3 regions of the Chromobacterium sp. W521 genome follow, and region 2 is predicted to be linked to each of the others. Evidence: predicted binding sites of a transcription regulator. Region 2 holds the regulator's gene; each other region holds the start of a gene.
The links. Region 2 encodes FNR, which switches genes on or off when oxygen is low (the NO sensors DNR and NnrR bind a similar motif). Its sites were predicted from a motif close to TTGATNNNNATCAA; they were not measured.

Region 1 (3,275 bases), on a different contig from region 2:
TGCCGTCGGCCATGCGCTTCTTGCGGGTGTAGAACCAGGAGAACGGCGGCTCGATGCCGTTCGAGGCATTGTCGGCGAAGGCCAGCGAAATGGTGCCAGTGGGCGCGATGGACAAGAGGTGCGAGTTGCGAATGCCATGCTTGCGGATGCGCGCCTTGATCGCCTCCGGCAAACGGCTGGCGCAATGCGGAGCGGCCAGGTAGGCGTCGGCGTCGAACAGCGGAAAACCGCCTTTCTCGATGGCGAGATCCACGGAGGCGTCGTAGGCGGCGTCACGCATCGCCTCGGAAATGCGGCTGGCGAAACGGCGGCCCTCCTCGCTGTCATAGCGTATCTTCAGCATGATCAGCGCGTCGCCCAGGCCGGTGAAGCCCAGGCCGACGCGGCGCTTGGCCTGGGCCTCGCGCTGCTGCTCCTCCAGCGGCCACACGGTCAGGTCCAGCACATTGTCCAGCATGCGCACCGACATGCGCACCACTTTCTCGAAGCTCTTGAAATCAAAGCTGGGCTTATCGCCAAACGGCTGGCGCACATGGCGGCACAAATTGATGGAGCCCAGGTCGCAGCAGCCGTAATCCGGCAGCGGCTGCTCGCCGCAGGGGTTGGTGGATTCAATCACCTCGCAATAGGACAGATTGTTGTCCTGGTTGATGCGGGTCATGAACAGCACGCCCGGCTCGGCGTGGTCATAGGTGGAAGCCATGATCTGCCGCCACAGTTCACGCGCCGGCACGGCGCGGTAGACCCACAGGCCGTCCTCGCGCTGGTAGCTGCCGGGGAAGGCGTCGGACGAGGGCTCCACCGCATGGGTCAGTTCCCAGGCGGCGTCCGCTTCCACGGCGCGCATGAAGTCGTCGGACACGCCCACCGAGATGTTGAAATTGCGCAAATCGCCCTGGTCCTTGGCGTGGATGAATTCCTCCACGTCCGGGTGAGAAATATCCAGCACCCCCATCTGCGCGCCGCGACGCGCGCCGGCGGACTCCACCGTCTCGCAGCTGCGGTCGAACACCCGCATATAGGACACCGGGCCGGACGCGCGGCTGTTGGTGCCCTTGACCCGCGCGCCCTTGGGGCGGATGCGCGAGAAGTTGTAGCCGACGCCGCCGCCGCGGCGCATGGTTTCCGCGGCCTGCAGCAGCGCCTCGTAAATGCCCACCTTGCCGTTTTCGGTTTCGGACACCGAATCGCCCACCGGCTGCACAAAGCAATTGATCAAGGTGGCGCGCAAATCGGTGCCGGCGGCGGAATTGATGCGGCCGCCGGGAATAAAGCCGTTTTCCAGCGCTTGATAGAACAGCGGCTCGAAACGCGCCGGGTCGCTTTCCAGCGCCGCCAGCGCCTTGGCCACGCGCAGGCGCACTTCGCTCACGCTGTGTTCGCCGTTCTTGGCGTATTTTTCCAGCAATACCTCGCGGGAGATATCCTGCTCGGTCATGGCGGCGATGTTTTCCTGCTTCATGGTTCCCGGTTCCTCTTGAGTTGCGGCCTGCGGCGGCCAGGGCGGCCCCCTTCCAGCATGCAATGGACCGTGTGGGCCGCAAAAGGTTTCGACACGTCCAATACGCAACATCTGGAAAAGAAAAACGGCGTATTACACTATATGTAGTTACGCCGTTCGTTGACACATATCAAGCGCTATTCCACCCCGCCGCCGTTTTTCCCTATTGTCATGGGCAAAAACACGACGCGCGGCCGTCGCCTCACGGCGTCTTCAGTTTCACCTCCAGCGGCACGCCGTCGCGGCCGGCGGAGACCTTGACCGGCTCGCCCAACTGGATGCGTTCCTGCAGGGCCGGGTCGGTCTTGATCATGGCCGCGCGCGCATTGGCGGCGCGTTGCTTGGCCAATTGCTGCAGGCTGGCGTCGGTGATGTTCTGCGCGGCGATCAACTCGTCCCGCAACAGCTTGCCCAAGGCCGCTCCGGACGGTCCGCCCGGCTTCAGCGTGTGGCCCAGCAGCTTGAAGCGGCCGATCTGCTTGCCGTACACCGATTTCACCGCGGACAGGATTTCGCCGTCCTGCATGTCCGGCTGCGGCAGCGGCTCGCCGGCTCCCAGCTGATGACCGGCGGCGGCGAAGATCGCCAGATCGGTTTGCGCGCGCGCCATCTCCTTGCGGTCCGCGTTGGCGTTGTAGCCGCCGCTGATCGACAGCATCAACTTGGGCCGCTTCACCATCAGCCCAGCCACCTTGACCAGCTTCTCGCGCTCCGGCGGCGTCACATTGGCCTCGCCGGCCACGAAGCGGATATCGTCGAAGCCCTCGCCGCCCAGCAAGGCGCCCAATGCGCGGAACGGCGCGGTCACCACCTTGGTCACCACGTTGACGATGGCTTTCCAGATGATCTTGCCGTAGCTGAACTGCGGATCGTCCAGGCTCCCGGCCACCGGCAAGTCCAGATCGATGCGTTTATCGCTGTCCTCCAAAATAGCCACCGCCAGCCGCAACGGCAGCCGCGGGCCCTTGTACTCGCTGTCCGGCAGCTCGTCGCCCAGTTGCAGGGAATCAATCACCACCCGGTTCTCACCCTTGAGCTGGCGTTGCTCCAGCAGGTAGCGCAGATCCACCGACAAGCGGCCGTCCTTGACCTGCCAGCCGGCGAAGTTCATCGAATACGGGTTCAACGTGCCCATGGAGATATTGCGGAAGGCCAGCGTGATGTCGGTGTTGTCGGTGGGCGCCAGCGGCGACAGCGCGCCGCGCACCTTGACGTCGCCAAACTGGTCCACGTCGCCGTCCAGCGTGATGTTGCCGCGCCGATTGGCGCGGGTGGACAGGTTCTGGATGGAGCCTCGCAGATTGTGCATATCGGTGGCGAAGTCCGGTTTCATGCCGTGGTCGGCGAACTGCACCCGGCCTCCCTGCACGTGAATGGACTTCACCTCCACCAACGGCAGCGGCCCCGGCTTAGCCTTGGGCGCGGCCGGCTTGGCGCCCCCTTGGCCGGCAAACAGCCGGGCCACGTTGAGCTCGCGTTTCTCGTCCAGTACTAGTCGCCCCGCCGGCGCTTGCAGCCGCACATCGTTAATCGCCACTTTCAGCGGCATGCCTTGGGCGCTGAGGCCGCGTACTTGCAGATCGCGCCAGCCCAGCAAGGGCAATTTCTCGCCCGGCTCGTACACCGCCAGCCGCGTCACGCCGGCTGAGCCGCCGACACGCCAGCCGCGGGCGCCAACATCCAGGTTCAAATCCGCCGACAGCGCGCCGCCGCCAAAACGCAGCGGCGTGCCGCTCAAGGCGTAGGGCGCCAACGGCGCCAGCTGCACCCCGTC
Region 2 (3,275 bases):
GGCGCTCTGACTGTAGCAGGGGCCGACCTTGCCGATGGAGGACACGCCAAGGCCAATCATGTCGCAGTCCGCATGCGTGGAATAACCCTGGAAATTGCGCTGCAGCCGGCCCTGGCGCAAGGCGGAGGCCAGTTCGTCGTCCGGCTTGGCGAAGTGATCCATGCCGATGAACACATAGCCGGCGTCGGCCAGGCGTTGCACCGAGTCCTGCAGGATGTCCAGCTTGGTTTCCGGCGACGGCAGATCGGCCTCGTTGATGCGGCGTTGCGGCATGAACACGGTGGGCAAATGGGCGTAGTTGTACAGCGCCAGCCGGTCCGGTCCTATGGCGATCACTTTGTCCAGCGTGCGACGCACCGATTCACGGGTCTGCAAGGGCAGGCCGTAGATCAGGTCGACGCTGACGGATTTGAAGCCGGCGTCGCGCGCCGCCTGGATCACCTCTAGAGTTTCCGCTTCGGACTGCACGCGGTTCACCGCCTGCTGCACCGCGGGCTCGAAGTCCTGAATGCCGACGCTGATGCGGTTGAAGCCTAATTCGGCCAGCTTGAAAATTGTAGCCGCACTGACTTTGCGCGGGTCTATTTCTATGGAATACTCCCCCTCCTTCAAGAACTCGAAATGAGTCTTGAGCAAGGTCATCAATCGTTCCAGTTGCGCGTCGGACAGGAAAGTCGGGGTGCCGCCGCCGAAATGCAGCTGTATCACCTGCTCTCGGCGCCCCAGACAGGAGGCGACCATCTGGACTTCCTTTTCCAGGTAGTCCAGATACAAGTCGGCTTTGCCGCTATCCTTGGTGATGATCTTGTTGCAACCGCAGTAGTAGCAGATAGTGTTGCAAAAAGGTATATGAGCGTACAATGATAAAGGTTTCCGGTTGGCGCCGATGCTGCGCTGCCGTAGCCAGTGGATGTAGTCTCTTTCGGCAAAACCCGGCGTAAAGCGATCTGCTGTCGGGTATGACGTATATCTAGGACCTGTCCCGTCGAGGCGTTCAATCAGAGCGCGGTCGAATTCAAAATGGGCAGGAGAAAATGGGTGGGTGGTCTTCATGTCGTATTTGGATGGCAAAACCTCTGGTGGACTGGTAAATTTGCGGAAATCCTGCGAATTTCGCTTTGATAAGGGTCAAGCTTCGTCGCAAGCTTGTACTAAACATGCCATGTCCGATCAGAACCATATCTCTTTGCATAACCTGAAGGTCTCCTGCTCCAACTGCAGCCTGAAGGAACTCTGTCTGCCAGTGGGGCTCAACCGCGAGGAACTGACCCAGCTTGACGCAGTGATCCGTCAAAGCCGCCGTTTGAAGCGCGGCGAGTACCTGTTCCGCAGCGGCGAGGGCTTCCGCTCGCTGTTCGCGGTGCGCACCGGCTTCTTCAAGACCAGCGTGGCCAGTCAGGACGGCCGCGAGCAGGTGACCGGCTTTCACATGTCCGGCGAACTAATGGGCTTGGACGGTATTTCCGCCAATGTTCACGGTTGCGACGCCATCGCGCTGGAGGACAGCGAGGTGTGCGAGTTGCCGTTCAGCCGCATGGAGAGCCTGGGCCGCGAAATTCCCACCTTGCAGCACCACTTCTACCGACTGATGAGCCGCGAGATCGTTCGCGATCAAAATGTAATGTTGCTATTGGGCAACATGAAGGCGGAAGAACGCCTGGCCGCCTTCCTGCTCAATTTGTCCCAGCGTCTGTCCACTCGCGGCTTCGCCGCCAATGATTTCATCCTGCGCATGAGCCGCGAGGAAATCGGCAGCTTCCTGGGTTTGAAACTGGAAACCGTCAGCCGCACGTTGTCCAAGTTCCAGCAGCAAGGCTGGATCACGGTCGATCACAAGCACATCCAGTTGGTGATGGTGGATGAGTTGAAGGCGCTGATTTCCGGCTGCGCTCACGCCAACGGTCATTGATCCCGCCGCTTCTGCGGAGCCTCGAAAGACGCAAGGCGTGTTTATGATCTCGCGATACAAGAGGAGGTCAGGCGAAAACGGCTGAGAAAGCGGATCGTAAACAGGTTCTTAGAGCCAGTTCAAAATCTAGCGAGCAAGAGCGAGACAAGGCGAAAACCGCTGAGAAAGCGGAATGGTCAAGTGGTACATGAGCATTTCGAAGCGGTACTCACCGTGGGGCGTATCACGAAGCGCAGCAGATTATGAACAGCCTCTTAGGCAAGCCATGAGGCTTGCCTTTTTCATTGCGGCGGCGCGCAGTCCGCGATTTGCCGCAACAAGCGCGACAACGGCGCTTCTTGAGGCCATCCCGGCGGAACGGCGAAGCCTCGCGCCACTTCATGCCAGTCGCCGTCCGGGCCGGGTTGCAGTTCGGCAAGCAATTGCGGTGCCTCTGCCTGTTCCAGCCGCGCGCGCAGTTCCGCCGCATCGGCGGTGTGTTCCCGCGAGAGGCGCGCAGGCGCCAGCCAACTGAGCCTGGGCAGCCAGGCCCAGCGGGAGTCCGCGTTCAACGCAGGCCAGTCGCCGCGCAGCGGCCAGTATTGCCCGTATAGCGGCAGGGCGCCGGGCGGCGGTTCCGGCGAGGTGTCTTGAGCGTGGAACAGCCAGCCGCTGAGCCGGGCGCCGACCGCGCAGCCGGCAAAGCCTTCCGGCAGCGTCGCTTGCGCCGCGGGGTGGCGGGATAGACGCAGTTGGGTCTGCAGCTTATGGGCTTTCAGCGCCCAGGCGTCGCGCAGGCTGGGACCGGTCAGCGTATCGGCGCTGCGGCCCAGCTGCAGGTAGAACTTGCTGGCGGCTTCCAGATGCAGCGGTTGGCCGTCCAGGCGCAAAAGGAAGTCGAATTCTCCGACGGTGCGGCCGTCTGGACCGCGCACAGGCAGATTGCTGGCGACTAGTTCGATGTGCGGCGCCAAGCGGAACCAGAACGACAGCAAGCGCTCGGCGTAATGACCCAGGCGGCGGGTGGGCTGGCGCGCCAGCCAGTGCCGCAGCTCGTCGGGATGAGCGTCCAGCGCTTGCAGCAGCGCCGGGCCGTCGGGGCCCAGCAGCCGGTGCGGCGGAATGTCCGCGCCGCTTTTCCAGGGGGAGGGCGCGGTGAGAAGAAAAGCCAGATCGCGCACCGCCGGATGCGCGTAGGGCAGGGTGAATGGCGGCCTATTCGCCATTCGGTCCGGGCGCGTCGCGACGGACTTCGCCGTCGGCAGCGCGCTGCACCTGTTTGAGGAAGCCGCGCAGGATGTCGATCTCCTCGCGCAGCATGCCGGCGCGGTTGAACAGGGTGCGCATCCGGCGCATCATCCGCTCGCTGTTGCGGCGGCGGAAGTAG
Region 3 (3,275 bases), on a different contig from region 2:
CGGCACCGCGAACACCACGGTGGCCAGGATGCCCGGCACCCGCCCCAGTCCGAAGAACATTGCCGCGGGAATCAGATAAACGAAAGCCGGCATGGTCTGCATGAAGTCCAGCGCCGGCCGTACCAGGGCGTTGGCCAGCCGCCAGCGGGCGCAGCAGATGCCCAGCGGCACGCCCAACATTAGGCTGACGCAGGTGGCGGACAGGGTCAGCGCCAGCGTGGCGACGGTCTGGCTCCAGAAGCCGGTGGCCCAGATCAGGCCCAGCGCCGCGCAGACGAAGACGGCAAACTTCCAGCCCAGACGCCACAGGCCGATGCCAGCGAATAAGCCGGCTAGCGCCCATGGCGGCACGCCCTGCAATAACGCTTCCACCAGGGTAGCGAACCAGTCGATGCCGCCGCCGACGGCGTCGAAGGCGCCGGCATTGTTTTCCAACAGAAAATGGATGATCTGATTGACCCAGCTGCCTATCGGCAGCGGAGCCTGGGGGCTGGTGTCGGACATGCGGCGTGTTCCTCGTCTCGCCGGGCGCGCCAGGGACGACGAGAGCCACGCCCCCGCGCCGGCGACGCCCGTTGGGGGTTCAGTGGTGGGAGGCCGCGCTTGGGCGGTGCTGGGACAACTTGCTGAGCACGCTGCTGGTGGTGATTACGCCCAGGCAGCGGCCGTCGCCGTCCCGCACCTGCAGCGGTTCGGCCTGTGCTTGAAGCCGCAACAGCACATCGGACAGGCTACAGGACGGCTCCACATGCGATGCGGCAGCCAGGCGCGGCGGCGGCGCGGCTTCTATCAGGTCCTTGGCCTGCAGATAGCGCGAGGTGTCCACGCTTTTGAAGAAGTTGCGCACATAGTCGTCGGCCGGACATTCGATGATTTCGCGCGGGCTGCCCACCTGCACCAGCCGCCCGCCCTCCATGATGGCGATACGGCTACCGATACGCAGCGCCTCTTCCAGATCATGGGAGACGAAGACGATGGTGCGGCGCTGCTCGCGCTGCAATTGCAGCAGCAAGTCCTGCAACTCCGCGCGCTTGAGCGGGTCCAGCGCTGAAAAGGCCTCGTCCATCAGGATCAGCGAGGGATTGACCGCCAGCGCGCGCACCAGGCCCACCCGCTGCTGCATGCCGCCGGAGAGTTGATGCGGATACTTGCTGGCGAAGTCGGCCAGCCCCACTTGCTCCAGCACTTCCCGCGCCCGCGCCTCGCGGGCCTTGCGCCCGAGACCGGCCACTTCCAGGCCAAAGGCGGCGTTGTCCAGCACCGTGCGGTGCGGCATCAGCGCAAAGCTCTGGAACACCATGCTCATGTCGCGGCGGCGCAAGGCCACCAATTGCTTGGGCGACAGCCGGGTCAGGTCCTGACCGTCCAGCAGGATCTGGCCGGCGCTCGGCTCCAGCAAGCGGTTGATCAGGCGAATCAGCGTGGATTTTCCGGAGCCGGACAAGCCCATCAGCACGAAGATTTCACCTGCGCGCACCGAGAACGATACGTCGTTAACGCCCACCACCGCCCCGGTGCGCCGAAACACTTCGTCCTTGTTCTCGCCGGCCCGCAGCAAGGACATCACTTCCGCCGGCTTGCCGCCGAACACCTTGTAGAGGTGGCTGACCTCGACCTTGATCGTTTGCATCCCCGCTCCCTTCGGCGCGACCGCCGACAATTCGAACAATGTTTAACGCAAATCAAGGTTCAAGATAGAAAGGAAGGGCCTCGCCAAGTAACGGTATTCCGACATCAAGCCGCTCAAATCCGACATCCGCGCGCAAAACCGGCTGGCATAGGCCTGGCCGCCGGCTCCAGTGCCGGCTTTCGTCTCCAGCCCGGCTGGCCGGTGTCGTAAAAAAACCGCAACCCACCGTTAGAACCTGCTCAAAGCTTGCCGCGCTTCGGCGATACGGCGTTGAAAACAAAAACGCCCGCCGCGGCCGGGCAGGCGTGGAGGACAGGGAGGCGACGGACGCGCGCTCAGACCTGTCAAAGGCTGCCGCGCTTCAATGGCGCCTTGTTGAAAACACACTCAAAACGCGCAATATCGCTTGTGCACCCCGCTTTTTAGCTTGCTCTCGCCTTGTTTCGCCGCGGCTCGCGAGACTTTGGGCAGACGCTCAGCGATCCACCACCAGATCGGTCAGCGGCAAGCTGCAGCAAGGCAGGAAATAACCCTGCTCCACTTCGCGCGGCCGGATGCCTCCCTGATGCCTCATGTCCACCCGGCCTTCCAGCAGGCGGCTCTTGCAACTGCCGCACACGCCGCGGGTGCAGGACGCAGGCAGACGCATGCCCTTGGCCAACGCGGCCGCCAGCACGGTCTGTCCCGGCGCCACCGACAAATCGTCACCCGTTTTGGCGAAGCGCACATTGAAACCGCGGCTCTCGACGCTGGGCTGCGGCGTCCACCCTCCTTCGTCCGGCGGCGCGGCGCTCAGCTCGGCGAAGTTGAAGCTTTCCTCGTGATAACGGCTCATGTCGAAACCGCACAGTTTCAGCAGCTCCCGCACCCCGGCCATATAGGGCGCGGGACCGCAGCAGAACACCTGGCGCGCGAGCAAGTCCGGCGCCATGCGCTCAATCAGCGTCCGATCCAACCGGCCAATCAGGCCGGCCCAATCCGGTTCGCCCGCCCGGTGTTCGCAAATCACCGCCTGGCTGAAGGTGGGATGGATGCTGGCCAGCAGGCTCAGTTCCTTGCGAAACACGATGTCGCGCGGAGAGCGCGCGCTGTGTACAAACAGGATGTCGGCGCCGGAGGCCAGGTCGGTCAACGCCCGGGTCATCGACATCAGCGGGGTGATGCCGCTGCCTGCGGACAGAAAGAGATAGGGCGAACCAGGGTGGCGCGCATAGCTGAACTCGCCGGCTGGCCCCAATACCCGTAGCGCCATTTCCGGCCGCAGATGCTCATGCAGCCAAGAGGAAGCGACGCCGCCGGGAATGCGTTTGACGGTGATGGACACCCGGTCCGGCCGGGTGGGCGTGGACGACAGCGTGTAACAGCGGTTGACCGCAACTCCGTTGATGTCCAGCTCCAGCGTGATGAACTGGCCAGGCAAGTAATGGAAACGGCGCGGCGGTTCGGCGCGGAACACGAAGGTTTTCACATCGTGAGTTTCCTCCCGCGCCTGAACGCAGACGAGCAGGCCATCCTCGCCGGCGCGCCACAACGGCAGGTCGGCGGTTTGCGGAAGGGTGTCCAATAGGCTGACCGGCGGCGCGCTATTCATGGTCCCGCCGTTCCCGCTCCAGGCCATCGCCCAGACGCTGCGTGTACCATTGAG

Region 1: the regulator FNR is predicted to act here: its motif matches at 1,622-1,635, upstream of ACUXV1_RS20390 (adenosylcobalamin-dependent ribonucleoside-diphosphate reductase).
Region 3: the regulator FNR is predicted to act here: its motif matches at 1,673-1,686, upstream of ACUXV1_RS19895 (quaternary amine ABC transporter ATP-binding protein).

What each region holds. Positions count from the first base shown of each region.
Region 1 covers NZ_JBRBAF010000015.1:70,464-73,738, forward strand. The annotation lists gene ACUXV1_RS20390 (adenosylcobalamin-dependent ribonucleoside-diphosphate reductase) at 1-1,462, opposite strand, end outside; gene ACUXV1_RS20395 (DUF748 domain-containing protein) at 1,704-3,275, opposite strand, start outside.
Region 2 covers NZ_JBRBAF010000005.1:22,047-25,321, reverse strand. The annotation lists gene hemN (oxygen-independent coproporphyrinogen III oxidase) at 1-1,053, opposite strand, end outside; gene fnr (fumarate/nitrate reduction transcriptional regulator Fnr) at 1,163-1,909, shown strand; gene ACUXV1_RS08605 (DUF1853 family protein) at 2,191-3,114, opposite strand; gene ACUXV1_RS08600 (RNA methyltransferase) at 3,104-3,275, opposite strand, start outside.
Region 3 covers NZ_JBRBAF010000014.1:49,903-53,177, reverse strand. The annotation lists gene ACUXV1_RS19900 (ABC transporter permease) at 1-504, opposite strand, end outside; gene ACUXV1_RS19895 (quaternary amine ABC transporter ATP-binding protein) at 584-1,630, opposite strand; gene ACUXV1_RS19890 (FAD-binding oxidoreductase) at 2,106-3,221, opposite strand; gene ACUXV1_RS19885 (aromatic ring-hydroxylating oxygenase subunit alpha) at 3,214-3,275, opposite strand, start outside.